DNA from 3 places in the Pseudoalteromonas sp. SIMBA_162 genome. Region 1 is predicted to be linked to each of the others. Evidence: predicted binding sites of a transcription regulator. Region 1 holds the regulator's gene; each other region holds the start of a gene.
The links. The regulator ArgR, encoded in region 1, controls arginine synthesis, uptake and breakdown. The targets are predictions, from matches to a motif close to ANTGAATANNTATTCANT.
Positions count from the first base shown of each region.

Region 2: the regulator ArgR is predicted to act here: its motif matches at 1,662-1,679, upstream of gltB (glutamate synthase large subunit).
Region 3: the regulator ArgR is predicted to act here: its motif matches at 1,808-1,825, upstream of argC (N-acetyl-gamma-glutamyl-phosphate reductase).

Region 1 covers NZ_JAWJBQ010000010.1:4,735-8,024, forward strand. Annotated here, with positions in the region: gene R0J88_RS09140 (ABC transporter ATP-binding protein) at 1-580, shown strand, start outside; gene R0J88_RS09145 (Dyp-type peroxidase) at 627-1,526, shown strand; gene argR (transcriptional regulator ArgR) at 1,523-1,990, opposite strand; gene mdh (malate dehydrogenase) at 2,215-3,147, shown strand; gene ispB (octaprenyl diphosphate synthase) at 3,242-3,290, opposite strand, start outside.
Region 2 covers NZ_JAWJBQ010000005.1:145,098-148,387, forward strand. Annotated here, with positions in the region: gene gltB (glutamate synthase large subunit) at 1-1,560, opposite strand, end outside; gene R0J88_RS05495 (efflux RND transporter periplasmic adaptor subunit) at 2,436-3,290, shown strand, end outside.
Region 3 covers NZ_JAWJBQ010000003.1:194,153-197,442, forward strand. Annotated here, with positions in the region: gene argB (acetylglutamate kinase) at 1-650, opposite strand, end outside; gene argC (N-acetyl-gamma-glutamyl-phosphate reductase) at 650-1,660, opposite strand; gene argE (acetylornithine deacetylase) at 1,882-3,027, shown strand; gene panP (pyridoxal-dependent aspartate 1-decarboxylase PanP) at 3,081-3,290, opposite strand, start outside.

The DNA of each region.
Region 1 (3,290 bases):
ACTTCTTGATGAGCCGTTTTCAAATATAGATACCCAAGTTCGTTTTGAATTAATTGCAGATATTCGCCGTATTATTAAGGCGCAACAAGTATCAGCGGTATTTGTTACCCATTCAAAAGAAGAAGCTTTTGCTTTTTCTGATACGCTTGCCATTATGGACCGCGGTAATATTGCCCAACAAGGCACGCCAGAGCAGCTTTTTGCTGCTCCTAGGTCAAAGGTGGTTGCAGAGTTTCTAGGTCAAGGCATATACTTATCCGCAGAAGCATTAACGGCTACTGAATATAAAACACCTTTTGGCACCGTTGAGTCAGATACGCAAACGAGCCGCCATCCATGTAGTGGTGAGTTATATGTGCGACCTCACCAAATTGAACTTGTGCAAGAGTGTCAAAGTGACAAACTCAGTAAACGGGCTACAATATTAAGTCGTCGCTTTATTGGCTCTGCGTATGTTTATAAAGTTGTTATAGCCGAACAAACGCTTGAAGTTGAAGCGCAATATGGCCAATCATTTGAAATCAATGAGCAGGTTATAATAAAAATAAAACCCCACACAGTGAATTTTTTTGAATCATAGTTAATGTGATTCACTGTGTTTATATCTGTAAAACTGAGGAATAACAATGGCGCAAGCGCAATCTGGGATTTGTGCTGAAGCAAACCTGCATGGTTTGCATTTATTTTTTAATGTGTTTGATGGTCAAGACGAATCATTGCGCGCTAAATTAAAACAAGTAAGCGCAATCGAAGAAGAGTTTAATGATCAGTTTTCAGAGTCGATGTTGTCGTGCGTTGTTGCCATTGGCGCCCAATATTGGCCTCATATTCTTCCTGAGTATATTCCTAGTGAGTTGCAAAGCTTTCCTAATATAAATCATCCAGATCACCAAATGAGTGTTCAGCCGTGCGACTTGTTTGTGCAGGTGCGTTCAGACAGAGAAGACGTAAACCACTTATTTGCATTGCAAGTTTTAAAGCTTTTTGCACCTGATGTAGAGCTGGTGGAGCAAATACGTAACTTTCGTTTTTTAGATGGCCGAGATTTTAATGGTTTTATTTATGGTGGTGATATGCCACACGGAAGAAAAAAGCGTTCAACTGCTTTAATTAATAAACCTGGTTGTTTTGAAGATCAGGGAAGTTATATTCATGTTCAGCGCTATAAACACGACTTAACTGTTTGGCAGCACTTATCGCTCAGTGAGCAAGAGCAAATTATGGGCCGTACACGACTTGATAATACGCTTATAACCCCAGCATTAAATACCAGTCATGCCACGCGTAGCGAATTAAAAGATGAAGAGGGGCAACCCCTTTTGTTGAATCAAAGCATGCCTTATGGCGATGTTTATGAGCAAGGTATGTTATGCATAAGCTGCGCAAGTACTGGTACTGCATTTGAGGCTGTATTAAATAGCCGTTTAGGAGAGGGGGAGTGTTACGATCATTGGCTTGATTTTACTCAAGCCGATATGGGGTCAGCTTTTTTTGCCCCCTCAGTTGGGTTTTTAAAGCAAATTTAAACCGTATCAAACAAAATACGTACACGTTCAAGTGTGACATCTATTTCAGAAATTTTTGCTGGAGCAATAAATATAGTATCGTCTCCGGCAATAGTACCTAATACACCATCGGCCTTTCCTAACGAGTCAAGTAAGCGGGCAATAAGCTGCGCAGCGCCTGGGCTGGTGCGAATAATGATCATCATTTCATTATGCATAATATCAATGACTAACTGGCGTAATGGGCTTTTAGCTGTCGGCACTCCCATTTCAGCGGGTAGGCAGTAAACCATTTCTTGCTTAGCGTTGCGGGTACGCACAGCACCAAACTTACTTAACATGCGTGACACTTTACTTTGGCTTATATTGTCAAAGCCTTGCTCTTTAAGTGCATCAACTATTTCGCCTTGAGAGCCAAAGTTTTCTTCTTTTAAAAGTGATTTAAACGCTTTTACCAATGCTTCTTGTTTATCTTGAGGTTGCATAGTCTTTATTCATTATTGTTATTTATGCTGTAAATACTACACAAAAATGAATAATTATGCAGCAGTTGTTTAGTCAACTTGACAGTTTGATGCGATAAACCACCAAAGTTTACAACTATGGTCGAAAATATCGCAAAATAGGCCCGATAAATTTGTTTTTAGGCGCTAATTTCATTATCTTAAGGGCCACAAGTATTTCCTACCTCAAATGACGGAGAATTCCAATGAAAGTTGCTGTATTAGGTGCTGCAGGCGGTATCGGTCAAGCATTGTCTTTACTATTAAAAACAGGCTTACCAGCTGGTTCTGAATTATCACTTTACGATGTTGCACCAGTTGTACCAGGTGTTGCTGTTGACCTATCACACATCCCAACTGATGTTAAAGTAGCAGGTTTTGGCGCAGACGATTTAAACAAAGCGCTTGACGGTGCTGATATTGTTTTAATCCCAGCGGGTATGCCACGTAAACCAGGTATGGATCGTGCAGATTTATTTAACGTAAATGCCGGTATCATTAAAACACTAGCTGAAGGCATTGTAGCTAGTTGTCCTAAAGCACTTGTGGGTATCATTACTAACCCAGTAAACGGCACAGTACCGATTGTTGCTGAAGTGTTCAAGAAAGCAGGTACATACGATGCAAGCCGTGTATTTGGTATTACTACGCTTGACGTGATTCGTTCAGAAGCATTTGTTGCTGAACTTAAAGGCGTAGACGTTGCTACAGTTAAAGTACCAGTAATTGGTGGTCACTCTGGCACAACTATTCTTCCTCTACTTTCTCAAGTTGAAGGCGTAACTTTCACTGAAGACGAAGTTGCTGCACTTACTCCACGTATCCAAAATGCAGGTACTGAAGTAGTAAATGCTAAAGCAGGTGGTGGTTCAGCTACATTATCAATGGGTGCTGCTGCAGCACGTTTTTGTATGTCTTTAGTTAAAGGCCTACAAGGTGAAGATGTTGTAGATTACGCATACGTTGCTGTTGAAGATGGTGATGCAGAGTATTTTGCACACCCAGTACGTTTAGGTAAAAACGGCGTTGAAGAAATTCTTTCTTACGGCGAGCTAAGCGCATTTGAAGAAAAAGCGAAGAACGATATGCTTGAGACACTGAAAAAAGACATCAAAGAAGGTGTTGATTTCATGGCGTAATAGCCAGAATGAGCATTAAAAAGCCTGCATTTGCAGGCTTTTTTGTTGCTCGAATATTATTTACTATTAGTGTTAAATAACAGGCTCGTTAAGGCTAGTGATCACGGTCAACGGCTATACGGGCTAAGCTTACCAATGCGTGC
Region 2 (3,290 bases), on a different contig from region 1:
AGGATCAATTGGCGGGTTAGTGACTTGTGCAAACTTTTGACGGAAATAATCGTATAGTGAACGATGTCCTTCGCTTAACACAGCAAACGGAGTGTCATCACCCATTGAGCCTGTTGCTTCTTGCCCGTTTTCACCCATTACACGAATAACGCTATCCAACTCTTCATTGGTATAACCAAACATTTTTTGATATTTAGCTAACGTTTCATCGTCAAATGAACGATTGCCTGCATCTTGCTCTTTTAATTCTTCAAAGGGAGTCAAGCGCTTAACATTTTCTTCGAGCCACGACTTATAAGGATGGCGAGATTTTAAATCTTGATCTATTTCATCTGAATGCCAAATTTTCCCCAATTTGGTATCAATTACTAAAAGCTCACCCGGGCCCACTCGGCCTTTTTCAACCACTTCATCGGCGGTGTAATCCCAAATACCGACTTCAGAAGCAAGGGTTATAAAACCATCTTGTGTGATTACATAACGCGCAGGACGAAGACCATTTCGGTCTAAATTACAGGCTGCAAAACGGCCATCTGACATAACAATCCCCGCAGGACCGTCCCATGGTTCCATATGCATGGAGTTAAAGTCATAAAATGCACGTAAATCGTCATCCATAGCGCGGTTTTTTTGCCATGCAGGCGGTACCAGCATGCGCATAGCACGGAATAAATCCATGCCACCGGCTAAAAATAGTTCTAGCATGTTATCAAGGCTTGACGAATCTGAGCCTGTTTCATTAACAAACGGCGCTGCGCTTTGTAAGTCTGGAATAAGTGGAGACGAAAATTTATACGAGCGAGCACGAGCCCACTGACGGTTACCCTCAATGGTGTTAATTTCACCATTGTGCGCTAAATAGCGGAAAGGTTGAGCAAGTGGCCAACGAGGCTGTGTGTTTGTTGAAAAGCGCTGATGAAAAACACAAATTGCGCTGGTCATACGAATGTCAGCTAAGTCTAAATAAAAATTAGGCAAATCTGCAGGCATCATAAGGCCTTTATAGATAGTCACTAATCCAGATAAACTTGCAATGTAAAATGATTCATCGTCTGCTAAACGTTTTTCAGCACGACGGCGCGCTACGTATAAGCGACGTTCTAAATCTTTTGAACGCCAACCTTCAGGTGCGCTTACAAAAATTTGCTCAAAGCCCGGTAATTGCTGCACAGCAATTGGACCTAGCATTGATGGGTCGGTAGGCACTTCGCGCCAGCCTAAAATATTTAGCGTTTCTTTTTCTAATTCTTCGCTAAGAATTTCCTTTGCAGCTTGTGCTAAAACAGGATCTGAATTTAAAAAGATCATGCCTACTGCATAGTTTTTACCAAGGTGCCAGTTATGCTCACTTGCAATAGCACGGAAAAAACTATCAGGTTTTTGCAAAAGCAAACCACAGCCATCGCCTGTTTTACCATCAGCAGAAATACCGCCACGGTGTTGCATACGATCCAACCCAGTAATAGCAGTACGAATAAGCCGGTGACTAGCCTGACCATTAACTTGGGCAATTAAGCCAAAGCCACAATTTTCTTTCTCTAATTTCGAGTCGTATAACATAGACCCCTCCCCTTGCTTCACTGTTAGCGTTAATGAACTGCTCGACGATTTGCTAACAGCCGGTCAAAACTAGCCTCTATATCAAATAGAGTCAACAGTAATTTGAATACATATTCACATTCTTGAATATTTCTCACTTCATAGCAAGATTTCTTTTTTATCATTTTTATTAACATTTAGCGGTGTTTTCATCGTTATTTTTTCATGACACTGGTGTCAAGTTTAACATTTTGTAAAAATAGCTCTAAATCAAAACACAGTTTACGTAAACGTAAGCCTAAATATTAGTGAATAAATATTCAATTAAAGGAATTTATAAAATGTGGGGATTATGCAAATAATATTACCCCTTTTCATTAACGAATTATAAAAGGGATAAATAAAGGTAGAATTATGTTCCTTATGCTTCATTCAGCTTAAAAACTGTCATTTAACCACTCATTACTTTGATTAATTATTCGTAAATAGAAAAATAAAACCAATCAAAGCTTAAATGTCATCCCGCTATTTAATCGCCTGAGTAGCTTAGCTTTAAAATACACTTACACTTTGAGTTCACTGTGGTGCCGACGTTATTGGTTTTCTTATACCCGCAACGCAGTATTTACTCTTTATATATTGCTTTTTATGTGTCCGAAGCGGACACATAAAGTGTCCGCGGACATATTGCTTTAAAAAAATAATTACTAAGTTATTTAATATCAACAAGTTAAATTCTGGCATGCTAATCGTATAGTGTAATTTAGTAATTATTATTTGGAAGAATTATGTTCACTTTAAGCTTATTTTTACTCTCGCCACTAGCCGCTATTTTTGCAGCACTACTTTATGTCATGTTTGAAAAAAATATAAATTCATTTAGTTAGGGTTGAATAATGATTAAAGATACCAGTGCTCAAGACATACAAGTTAAAACACCCGCAAACCGTAAAAAGCGTTTTCTTTTAATTATCGCTGTGTTGTTACTTATTATTATTGCTGCTACTTATGGAGTTATGTCAGGCTCGGATGCAACTAAATCATTTAGCCAAGAAAAGGTGCAAATAGCAAAAGTAGAAATTAAAACGCTTATTCGCGATGTAGCCGCAAGTGGAAAAATTGTTGCCGCCAATGCACCACATATCTACAGCCCAGAGAAAGGCTTTGTAAGCTTGCACGTTAAAGCTGGCGATACAGTTACCAAAGGCGACGAGCTTGCTGTTCTTCATAGCCCTGAACTTACCAATGAATTAAAACAACAACAATCCGTATTACAACGCTTAGAGGGTGAACTTAAAAGGCAAAACCTGCAATCAAGAAGAGACACTTTAACCCTTACAAAAACACTCGATATGGCAAGTGTAGAATTAAACGCAGCACAAAGAGAAGATCGCCGCGCAAAACTATCAATTAAAAAGCATTTAATAAGCCAAATAGACCTTGAAAAAGCAATAGACGACTTATCACGTGCACAGCTTACCTATAAACACGCACAGCAAGAGGTAGCACTTGCTAAAGATACACTCGCATTTGAATTGCAAGCAGCTAAAAGTGATGTAGAGCGTCAGCAGCTGATCGTTGATGAATTACATAGAAAAGTAAATGAGCTGTCAATTCGGGCCACAGTGACAGGCATTGTTGGTAATCTGCTTGTGCAACAAAAAGCAGCCGTCACGCAAAGTCAGCCTCTAATGACACTCGTTGATTTAAGTCATTTTGAAGCACAGTTGCAGGTGCCAGAAAGTTACGCA
Region 3 (3,290 bases), on a different contig from region 1:
GTCTTAACTTTGACCTCCATCCCGCCCACAATTACTCCCTCTGCAATTAAAGTCTCAATGTGTTTTGTGTCAAGGTTATGTAACGGCTGCTTATTAGCGTCAAGCACGGCCTCTACGTCAGTCATAAAAATAAGTTCTGCATTTAAATTATTTGCGATAGCTGCTGCTGCCTCGTCAGCATTAACGTTGTACCAAAGTCCTTGTTCATCAAAACCTATAGAGCTAACAATAGGTAGGCGCCCAATTTTTATTAAATCGTTAATAATAGAGTCGTTGTTGCTTTCGCACTTACCTACTAAACACAATGCTTTGAGCTTTTGCGATGCGGTTACGCCTGCTTCGTAAAGGCTTAAACCCACAGGTTTGTGGCCAGCAGCAATAGCTTGAGCCATTAGCTGCTTGTTTGCACAGCCTGCAAGTGCACCAACTATGTGGGGCATTTGTTCTGCCGGGCTAATACGTAAACCTTGATGCTTAGCACTAACAAAACCGGCTTCTTTTAACCATGTATCGACTAATGCCCCGCCACCATGCACAATTACAAAGTTATGACTTGGCTGATTAGACAACACATCAAATAACGCATGAGCAGCATTTTCAGTATTGAGTACAGCGCCGCCAAGCTTTATAACCCACGTTTTTTTAGCCATTAAAACGCTCCTTTTAAGCCTGTGGTGTGGTCTAAATTCATTGATAAATTTATACACTGCAGGGCTTGCCCTGCAGCACCTTTTAATAAATTATCAATGGCTGCCATAACAATGAGTTGAGAGCCTTGCTGCTGCCAACCAATATCAACATAAGGCTGCTTTGCAACTCCCTTAATTGACGGGATCTTACTACCTAATAAGCGGATTAAAGGCTCGTTTTCAAGCACGCTGAAGGCCTTAGCCACTTGCTCACTTGTAACATTAGGTTTTAGTTGCACGTAAATGGTTTCTAAAATACCGCGAGCAAAGTTACCTAAATGAGGTGTAAATAAAACCTGATGACCAAGGTGTTGCTCTATTTCTGGTCCGTGGCGATGATTAAATAAACCATATGGCGCTAGCGATACTTCACAAAAATGAGTACCGACACTGGCTTTTCGCCCTGCGCCAGTTACACCCGACACTGCATTAATAATAATTCTGTCGTCGCTTAACAAACCTGCTTGCTGAAGTGGCTTTAGCGCATTCAGCGCCGCAGTAGGGTAACAACCCGCAACAGCCACTAAATTTGCATTTGCAATTTCGTTGCTATTCCATTCAGCTAAACCGTATGCCGATTCATTTAATAGCTCAGGGTGCTTATGTTCAAAGCCGTAATAAGTAACGTAATCATCATTGCTTGCAAGGCGGTAACCACCAGACAAGTCAAATACCTTTTTACCCATTGCTAAAAATTGCGGGGCTAAATCTACACTTACTTTATGATCGGTACACAAGCATATGTAATCTGCATTCGCGTTAATGTCGTTGAACGCTGAGTCAGTAAGAGGAAGTAAAGGAATATCAAGTAAGCCTAAGTGTTCTGGGTATAAATCACTCAGTAATTTATTTTTGTCTAGGCTACCTTCAGATACATAACAACCTGATAAAGTTAAACTTGGGTGTTTAGCAATAAGGCTTGCTAGTTCTGCGCCGCTGTAACCACTTGCGCCAATAATCGTTACATTCATTATTTGCTCACTATCTTAAAATCTATTACTACTTATTTATGTGTTCGCTTACACTAGCTTAGATGCTAAGTAAGTCTTTTTTGTTAATGAATTTTGATTATCGTCGCATTATCTTCATTGTGTTACTTAATATATTTATGCTTAAAAAGTGAATTGATATTCATAATAAATACTTTTATATTGTTATGCAATTAAATTGAATAGTTATTTTGGAATTTTTTATGTCTTTGCCTTCGTTTATTTCTATGTACCAGCAATTAATTGCAGCCCCGTCTATCAGTGCAATTGAAGACAGCGAATGCATGAGTAATAAAAACGTTATCGAGTTACTTGCCCACTGGTGTGAAACGCTCGGTTTTACCTGTGAAATAATAGAACTTGAAGGTAAAAAAGGGCGTTATAACTTATTAGCAAAACGTGGCATTGGCGATGGCGGTTTAATGCTTGCTGGGCATACCGACACAGTGCCGTTTGATGATAGCCGCTGGAATCATGATCCGTTTAAATTAACAGAACTCGACAACAAACTGTATGGGCTAGGCAGTATTGATATGAAAGGATTTTTTGCTTTCGTATTACAAGCTATAAGCGAACTAGATGAAAGACTACAAACACAGCCTATTTTAATACTTGCTACCGCCGATGAAGAAACAACAATGGCAGGCGCACAGCAAATTTGCAAACATCCTAACTTAAAGCCAGCACGCTGTATTATTGGTGAACCCACTGATATGACTCCGGTATTTACACACAAGGGCCATATGAGTACAGCTATAAGAGTCGTAGGACGCTCAGGGCATAGCTCAGATCCCGAACGTGGTCTAAACGCCATTGAAGTTATGCATAAAGTGACTTCAAAATTACTGATCTTAAAAGAGCAATTAAAGAATAAGTATTCACTAAGCCACTTTGAAATACCTTATCCTACTTTAAATTTAGGTAATATTCATGGTGGTGACAACGCAAATAGAATATGTGGTTGTTGTGAAATGCATATCGATATGCGCCCATTGCCAGGGCTTAGCGTGCAAGAGCTACAAGCACTGCTGCTAGATGCAACAAAAGAGATTAACGAACAATACCCTAACTCAGTGAGTGTAATTGACCTGCACGACCCAATACCGGCATTTACAGGCCATACCGACAGTGCGCTAGTTCAACTTGCAGAAAAAATAGCAGGCCAAAAAGCCATTGCTGTTAATTACTGTACAGAAGCACCTTTTATTCAGCAACTGGGTTGTGAAACCATAGTTATGGGGCCGGGTTCAATTAACCAAGCGCATCAACCTGACGAATTTTTAGCTATGGAAAAAATAAAGCCTTCACAGCACATCATTAGCAATATTATAAAAGCCTGTTGCTTTTAACTAAGCAATAAAAAAGACGCTTGTTAGCGTCTTTTTTATAAATGCGGCATTTACTATTTCATGTATTTGCTTAAATACTTTTTAAATACAGGGTCTGTTTTAGCAAGCTCTTTTTGCTCAGCTAATATCTCTTTTAAAATCACACCCGAGGTAAGCGGGTTAGCCAGTACAACCCTAAACACAACCGTAGGTTGATTATCGTATTGAGCTGGGGTCAAACGTGTACGCGACACAAACGAACGACCTGACTCACGCTGGCGTTT